DNA from 2 places in the Bacillus sp. FSL K6-3431 genome. Region 1 is predicted to be linked to the other one. Evidence: riboswitches for the same ligand, from Rfam matches in the RefSeq annotation. Region 1 holds a riboswitch; the other holds the start of a gene.

Region 1 (4,515 bases):
AGGATGAAAAAGGATTGGTAGGTCATCATTCTACAGCTGGAAAATGCTCGGCAGATGCGGCGAGACACCGAGGTAGACGACGTAATTTAAATGAGGTTCTTGGTGTTTGTGGGCAAGGAAATGGTTGGAATTTATCTGGTGGTGATATGAAATGGTATTTTGACTGGCTATTTGTTCGAGGTGTCAACTTAATTTCACCACATGCTTTCTATTATTCAATTGAAGGAAGATCAAGGAGTCACGAGCGTCCTCCAGATGTGGGTGCGAATAATATTTGGTGGCCTTATTATAAACAGTTTTCTACATATATTAAGCGCTTAAGTTGGTTAATGACTGATAGTGTGAATCAAGCACAGATAGCTGTTTTATGTGAGGAAGACTTTTTACCATGGAAAATAGTCAAGCCTTTATACGAAAATCAGATAGAATTTAATTACTTAGAAGAGTCCCTTTTGCATACTATTGTTATTGATGAAGGAAAACTGTGTATAGAGAAACAAGTGTACCATGCGATTTTAATAGAGGATATTTCAAGGTTTAATAGTAAAACAATGCTGCTTTTAGAAAATTTCATTGAAAAAGGTGTATCGGTTTTTGTTCTTTCGGAAAATGAAATAGCAGGTGCTAAACTTACATCAATGCATAGTATATGTGAAAATTTGGAGGATGAAATTGGCAGAGAGACGATGCTGGTTCCTGCTTGTAAAAACATTCGAATTAGCAAAGTCGAAAAGGAGAATAAAACTTTTTATTTACTAATTAATGAGGGAGAAACAAACTTTGGCGGGAAGCTACAAATGAAAGGTGTAGGGTCTGTTCAGAAATGGGACCCATGGAAAGGCACTATAGAAGATGTTCCAATACAGAGCCAAGAAATTAATACGATTGTATCTTTGCAACTGCAGCGTCGGGAAAGTATTATTATCCATTTCAATCCAAACGAAGAGCCATTACATCAAGATTCTTTACCAATAAGAAATAAGCAATCTATTATTGTAAGAGATGACTGGAAAATCAGTTTGGAAGGTTCGACATTGGATAAAGTCACTCTTGAATCATGGACTCACTGGGATGGGATGGAACACTTCTCAGGTGCGCTAATGTATGAACAAACCTTTACATGCCCGGAAACCTATACTACTAGTGCGATCCTAGACTTAGGAGAAGTCCATGAAATAGCCCAGGTTTGGATAAATGATCAAGAAATTGGTGTGAAAATGTGGGCTCCTTATACTTTTGAATTCGCAAATTTATTAAGAAAAGGTAATAACTCGATAAAAATAGTGGTGACAAATTCTAAGGCCAATTGTAAGGACGAAGTGAGTTTACCATCAGGCTTAATTGGACCAGTAACATTAACAATGGGATAAATTCTTGAGTATAAATGGGCACCAATCTTTGTGTTGCTATATGAGGAAAAGGAAAAAAGAGGTTGGGAATCTTTCACTCCTAACCTCTTTTGAACAAACTTTATAAAATAGATGGATTATTTTCCCCAGACATCCTCAGCAATTTCAACAATAAACCTCAGCTTTTCCCATTGCTGATCTTCCGTTAGTTTATTACCATGATGTGTGGAAGCGAATCCGCATTGTGGGCTTAAGCATAATTGCTCTAATGGTACATATTGTGCCGCTTCTTTAATGCGTGCTTTAATTACTTCTTTGTCTTCTAATTTTCCATATTTAGAGGTGACTACGCCTAAAACAACTTGTGCCCCACCATTTGGAATATGGTCCAATGGTTTAAAGTCACCTGAGCGCTCATCATCATATTCTAGGAAAAAGCCATTTACTTTTTCTTTTGCAAATAAAGTAGGGGCGATCAGTCCATAGCTACCTTGAAATGCCCAGTTGGAGCGATAGTTTCCACGGCATAGATGGGTTGTGACCACTAAATCTTCTGGTTTTCCTTCCAATACACTGTTTGCTACTTTGAGAGCTAAATCAATTAAGTATTCTCTTGTATATTTGCCATCATTAAAAGGAATATCTGGAGAGGAAAGCCCTGCAATATAAACATCATCTAGTTGTAAATAACGGACGCCTGCATTGTAGAAAGCTTTAATCGCATCACGATAAGCTTGAATAACATCGTCTGCATATTCTTCAATGTCGGGATAGATGTTTTCATCCCTTATACCCACATTAAATAATTGGTTAGGGCTTGGAATGGTTTGTTTGGCAACGGCACGACCAGCAACAATTTCATTGAATTCAATAAAATCCTTAACATGTGGGTGATCAGGATTGAATGAAATCTTTCCAACGTTTCGGACATTATATCTTTCTGTTTCTTCATTTCCGTTAAAAACATATCCTAATTCGGGAATATAACCTTCTATTCCATTTAAGTGCTCGAGAAAGTCAGTATGCCAAAATCGGCGTCTAAACTCACCATCTGTTACAAGTTCTAAGCCAACTTCAATTTGCTTATCAACGATCCGTTTAATTTCTTGCGTTTCCACTTCACGTAATTGTTCGGCGGTAATTGCACCTTCTTTAAAGTCTTTTCTTGCTTTGTGCAAATTATCTGGACGTAATAAACTTCCGACGTGATCCGCTCTGAATGGTGCTTTCGTTAAAGTTGTAGTTGTCATTGTTACATTCCTTCTCTCCATTTTAATTTTTTTGATATAATAAAAAACCTCTTCTTGGAAAAAAGAAGAGGTTTTGGCATTATGCTATCGGCTCTTCTTATCTTCAAGCATTACGCTTCTGGAATTAGCACAGTACATAAAAGTCTGTTGCTGAGGTATCAATGGGCCAGTCCCTACACCTCTCTGGATAAGAAATAATTATATGTAGTTTTGAATTAGCTATTACTCTACAGCTCTTTATTATTTCTGTCAAGTGTGAAAAAATAAAATTAATAGAATTGATGATAAAATGGAAGAGGATTGTTTTTTAGCATAGAATGCTGTTAATATTGGATTAGCCAATTACGATGGAGCGATTTTAATGAAATGAAGGAGGAAGAATAAATGAAGAATACGTCTCTAAAAGGCGCTGTCGGAACAACTGATACACATTATGTAAAAGAAAACACCTACAAGGAAGACTATAAGCGTGTAGATTTTAATGAAGTTATAGAAATGAAAGCGGTGACATGGGAAGGGAATGCGTGGAAAGGTGATCGTGCAAGCGCCCAGTTTGTATTATGGACGAACGATGAAGGTAAAGAGGGCGTTTCCCTTTCCGTAGGGGATTTAGTAGATAGCTATAATCATAAAATAAAAGCTTCCAGTATAAAAGCAAATTTTATTCAAACAACCAGAGCGGGAAGAGGGAATCCCTCTCAAGGAAATCCACAGGAAATTATACCGGATATTCTTTTTTCCAGCTATCCGATAAACATGGATGAGACCAGTGTGCAGCCTATTTGGGTATCCATCGATATTCCGCGAGATGCTGTTGCAGGTCACTACACTGGGGAAATGAGCGTGAATACAGCTTCGGGTGATGAAGTGATTTTTACTATACAATTAGAAGTACTGGATATTACTTTACCTGAAGTAAAGGATTGGACGTATTTCCTTGATTTATGGCAGAATCCATTTGCAGTTGCAAGAATCAATCATATTCCTGAGGATCAGCTATGGTCACAAAAGCATTTCGATGTAATGAGGCCACATTATGAAATGCTAGCTGCAGCTGGCCAAAAGTCAATCACTACTACAGTGACCACTGACCCATGGGATTCGCAAACGTATGATCCGTATCACAGTATGGTGAAGTGGGTGCGGAAAGTTGATGGCACATTTGACTTTGATTTTTCAATTTTCGACATGTGGGTAAAGTTTATGATGGATATAGGTATTGACAAGCAGATTGATGCATACAGCATGGTTTCTTGGGCAAGTAAAATTACATATTATGATGAAGCTAAAAAGAATGATGTAATAGAAAAGATTGATGTAAATCATCCGAAATGGGCTGAAATGTGGCGTGCCTTTTTAGAAGCGTTTGTACCTCATCTTGATGAAAAGGGTTGGTTGGATAAAACTTATATGGCAAATGATGAAAGACCATTAGCTGATTTGGGAAAGGCAGTTGATTTAATTGAAGAAGTGTCTAATGGTAGGCTAAAGATTTCAGCTGCTATGAACTACAACAGTCTAAATGATCCACAACTAGATAGAATCCATCATATTTCAGTAGGACTATACCATATACAACATGATAGTAAGGAATTAATCAATGTATCTAAACGAAGAAGAGAGCTCGGGCTATTGACAACGATTTATAATTGTGTGGGACATTACCCAAATAGCTTTATCAGGTCCATCCCGGTGGAGGGCGTATGGGTAATATGGGACACGATGCGACACAAAGCAGATGGCTATTTAAGGTGGGCCTTCGACTCTTTTGTAAAGAATCCATTTGAAACAACAGATTTTAAAACTTGGGAGTCTGGAGATGCCTTCCTAATATACCCAGGTGCAAGAAGTTCCGTGCGTTTTGAAAGAATGAAGGAAGGGATTAGAGATGCTGTAAAGGTCAGATATATTTCTCG
Region 2 (4,515 bases), 1.2 Mb from region 1:
TAGTACTAGGGTCAAGCGCAGATGTCGCTTCATCACATAGAAGTATATCAGGATCAGTCGCTAACGCCCGTGCAATACCTACTCTTTGCTTTTGACCGCCTGAAAGCTGTTCAGGATAATGGGACATCCGATCCTCCAGGCCCACAAAGGATAGTAACTCCGCTACTTTTTCTTTTATGAATGTTTTAGGTTTACCTTGCAAAATAAGTGGCATTGCTACATTTTGAAAAATTGTTTTCGAATGTAACAAATTGTAATGTTGGAAAATCATACCGATTTTTTTTCTTTGGTCACGTAGTTCCTTTGGAGAAAGAGTGAGTAAATCTACGCCATTAATAAGAATTTTTCCAGATGTTGGGCGTTCTAATAAATTCACACATCTAATTAATGTACTTTTACCTGCTCCACTAAAACCAACAACCCCAAAAATCTCCCCTTTATTAACAGAGAGATTAATTCCTTTTAATGCTTCAACTCTCTTTTCTTTCTTTTTTCCAAAGACTTTATATACATCATCTAGCTGAAGCATCATTTTATCTCCTTTAGTCATTCATTAAAATTGTTTACGTTTCACTGCCTACCTCTATTTATAACTAGGTCCGGACGAAATATCAATACTTTTACTCATAATTTTAGCCTGTTTATAAGGAAAACAGGCTAAAGTGTTAGTATTTTTTACTTCGTTTGTTTATAATGATCTAAGAAAGAAATTGGTTCTCTTACTGGAACAGCAGCACCTTTAAATTCTTCCTCAATAAATTCTTTCACTTTATCCGCGTGGTAAATTTCCACTATTTTCTGTAATGTCTCATCGTCTTTTCGCTTTGTTTGTGCAGCAATAATGTTCACGTATGATTTATTACTTGCATCTTCCCTAAATATTGAATCATGCGTAGGATTTAAGCCTGACTTGATCGCCATATCCGAGTTAATAACCGCAACTGCTGCATCATCAAGACCACGTGCCGCTTGGCCTGCATCTACAGGAGTGATTTTAAGGTTTTTAGGGTTATCTACAATATTTTCCGTGCCGCCAGTACCATCAAATCCGTCTTTTAATGTAATTACTTCTGCTTTTTCTAAAAGTAATAACGCTCTGCCTAAGTTGGTAGGGTCTTTAGGTAAAATAACCTGGTCCCCGTCTTTCAAATCACTCACGTCAGTAATTTCTTTCGAATACATCCCCATTGGCCAAATGGAAGTCGTTCCAATCGCTGATAAATCAAGTTTCCGATCTTCTTTAAAGCTATCAAAATATACAACCGTTTGAAACGCGTTAATATCAATTTCACCATCAGCTAATGCAAGATTAGGCTGAACATAATCATCAAATTTTACAACTTCGATTTCAATTCCTTCTTCTTTCGCAAGTTCTTTCACTAGATTCCAAGTTGGAATTTCTGCTGAACCTACTCCAACTTTAATGACATCACTATCTGATTTACTTTTCGATCCACATGCAGCTAATACTAAAATAACTCCTAATAAAATGATCGTAAATATATTTCTTACATTTTTGCTCGATTTCATTATTTTCCCTCTTTTTTTATATTATTTTATTTTGATCTTTCTTTAGAGTAGTTTAGGAATCCTATCCCTAAGCGAAGCGTAGGTGAGACCTACCAATCAGGTGGGGTAGAATCCCCACCTGATCCTCCGATGTTGTAGCTTACTGTAAATTCACTTATCAAAACGACTTGGATCAAACATGCTTATGTCTATGTCCGGCGTTGTATCCGTTGATAGCTCTGCTGCAATCTTCCCCATGATCGGTGCAAATTTAAATCCATGCCCAGCCATTGGTCCAAGCAGTGTTACATTTTGCAAACCTGGTGCTGCACCAAGAACAAAATGTTCATCAGGCGTATTTGTATAGAAACATGTCTTAGCTTTTACAGGTTCTGGAATGAGATCTGGCAAGTACTTCCTTACCTTTACAGTAAGGGGTAACAAATCTGCATCATGAATCTCCCTATCTACTTCATTAGGGTCGTCGAATATCGCTCCACCATGATGAAATGCAACCTTTACCGTTTTCCCATCAATTGATGGGAACCCATAGAAACCTCGACCTTTGCTTACCCTAGAAAAGATAGGGAATTTCTCTGGTGTGAACTGCTCAGGATTTCTAGCATTGTACCATACTAAAACTTGGCGTTCGAGTGAAACAGGTAATTTTAGCTGTGGGAGAAGCTTGGATGTCCATCCACCAGAAGCAACAATTACTTTTTTTACCCTAATTTGTTTATCTCCATATGAAATAGAGACACCATTTTTATCCGGTATAATTGTCGTTACTGGACTATCTGTATAAACAGTTCCCCCTAATTCTTCGCCCCGATTTACCGCTGTTTCAATTGCAAGCTCGGGTTTTAAAAAACCAGCTAATTCCTCATAAACGGCAATTTGATTTTCTTGAAAATTAATTTGTGGATATACTTTGCTGGCCTCAGAAGCATCATATATTTTATGAGGAAGATTATACTGTTGGACACTTTCTTGCACAGTAGTCATAAAATCGTCTTCTTTTGGTCCGAACATCGTTCCACCGGTTTCTACATAAAGTTCAACACCGGTTTCGTTCTCCAATTCGCGCCAAAGATCCCTAGCTGCTTGGAGTAGTGGAACATATGCAACACCTTCACCATATGCTGTACGAAAAATTCTCGTTTCACCATGTCCAGCGCCTTTATCATGTCCTGGTCTATATCGATCAAACCCTACAACATTAACTCCCATCCGTGCAAGCTGCCAGAATGCAAAACTCCCCATGGACCCTAATCCAATTACTGCTACATCTGCATCAACTTTTTGCTCATGATATTCGCTCATTTTGATGATCTCCCCATAATTAATTGTTTTATATGTGCTGTAATATCTAAGAATTAATCTGCTTATTCTTTATAAATAAAAATGCCCCTCTGCATAAATGAGCAGAAAGGCATCGAAATAAACAAACCTTCCTCTCATCTCCCAAAGCATTAAGCTTTGTGTGATTTGGCACCATTTCACTATTGTGACGGTTGCCGGGCTTCAAAGGGCACATTCCCTCCACCTCTCTGGATAAGAGCAAAACTTTATTAAATTTTATGATCAAGTTATCTATTATTGTGATTTTAACATGCAGACTTACAATCGTCAATGACATAATTATAGTTTTTTCGACAAAATCCTCAGAATCCTATTAAGCATTTATACATATCGCTTAACTAAATCGTGTAAATAAGGTACTGATTTACACGCATAAATCTTTTCATCTACTTGCCCATCTTTTACAATTAACATGCAGGGAACACTTTCAATAGAAAAAAGCGCAGCCATATCAGGATAATAATTTAGATCAGTTTTTCCAAATGGAATACCTTCTATCATATGTTCGACTATGCTAATCATTTTTCCAGCAACCTGACAGGTGCCACAAAGCGGAGTGTAGAAATAAAGAACAGCTGTCCCTTCCTTTTCCAAAACTTCCTTTATATCTTCATTAGACCATTCTATCATAATAACTAGTTCATCCCTTTATAGAAGTTGTTCAAAGAGTCCGGTAAAAATGGCAGTCGAATTTCGTTGTCAGCATGCTTCTCCGTTCGTATAAGAAGAAATCTTCTACCTAAAATCGCTCACGTTCCTGTGAACGACACAGAAGACAACACATCCTGTGCAAGTGCTGTGGTGCTCGAAAGCTGCTCTTCCTAGAACTTCGACGGACAGGACGTCCTATTGCCGACACTGCACAGGACGTAGCGGTCTTAGTCGGCATTGGCCCTTTTTATCCTCATTTTGAACTTAAATTTATAAATATTTCGCGTCAACATCCATATTTGCCCTCAATAGCATTGTTGCTAAATACTGATAGGGCGCCGTTGCTACTTCTTTATATGTCCGATCAATATATAGATGATGTGCCATTGGAAATTCACGTTTTAATACTTTTCTGAGCTTTTCACCCGATTTATCGGCGTCAACTAAAATATATACTTCTTTATCATCCAAAACTTCAACTAACTCGTCAAGTTTTGAAAAACTAATTGTTCCATTTGTACAAATGATGTCTACAGGTTCTTTGACAATCCTTGCAACCCTTTTTTTATCAGACAAACCTTCAACAATAATGACTTTATTCGGGGCTGTTTTCATTGCTTCAACTCCGGTTAATCAAATTTTCACAGAAGGAACCTCGACTAACACATCCAATTTCTACAGCTGTATAAAGCTTATGGGAGTGAAAAAATGCATCTCAGCTATTGCTAAGATGCAAGTCTTTATTATTCTTCATTCGTCATGTCTGCATATTGTTCAGCAGACATCAGATTGTCCAACTCACTATGGTCGGAAGGCTCTACTACGATCATCCATGCTTTTTCATACGGAGACTCGTTTACGTATTCCGGATTATCTTCCAACTCTTCATTAACCTCAATTACTTTTCCGCTTAGTGGTGAATATAATTCAGAAACAGTTTTAACAGACTCTACGCTTCCGAATGGCTCATCAGCTGTAACTACATCACCTACC

What was found. A riboswitch is a leader RNA that binds a small molecule or an ion and turns the genes downstream of it on or off. The one in region 1 is predicted to bind S-adenosylmethionine.
Region 2: it holds a riboswitch for S-adenosylmethionine, as region 1 does, so the genes downstream of both, solA (N-methyl-L-tryptophan oxidase) here and MHB53_RS15300 (5-methyltetrahydropteroyltriglutamate--homocysteine S-methyltransferase) in region 1, are expected to answer to the same signal.

What each region holds. Positions count from the first base shown of each region.
Region 1 is NZ_JBBOCT010000001.1:3,140,790-3,145,304, reverse strand. It holds gene MHB53_RS15305 (glycosylhydrolase-like jelly roll fold domain-containing protein) at 1-1,370, shown strand, start outside; gene MHB53_RS15300 (5-methyltetrahydropteroyltriglutamate--homocysteine S-methyltransferase) at 1,487-2,599, opposite strand; SAM riboswitch class I at 2,694-2,793, opposite strand; gene MHB53_RS15295 (DUF4091 domain-containing protein) at 2,984-4,515, shown strand, end outside.
Region 2 is NZ_JBBOCT010000001.1:1,960,841-1,965,355, forward strand. It holds gene MHB53_RS10170 (methionine ABC transporter ATP-binding protein) at 1-529, opposite strand, end outside; gene MHB53_RS10175 (MetQ/NlpA family ABC transporter substrate-binding protein) at 676-1,530, opposite strand; gene solA (N-methyl-L-tryptophan oxidase) at 1,681-2,832, opposite strand; SAM riboswitch class I at 2,964-3,070, opposite strand; gene MHB53_RS10185 (thioredoxin family protein) at 3,193-3,501, opposite strand; gene MHB53_RS10190 (toprim domain-containing protein) at 3,793-4,137, opposite strand; gene gcvH (glycine cleavage system protein GcvH) at 4,266-4,515, opposite strand, start outside.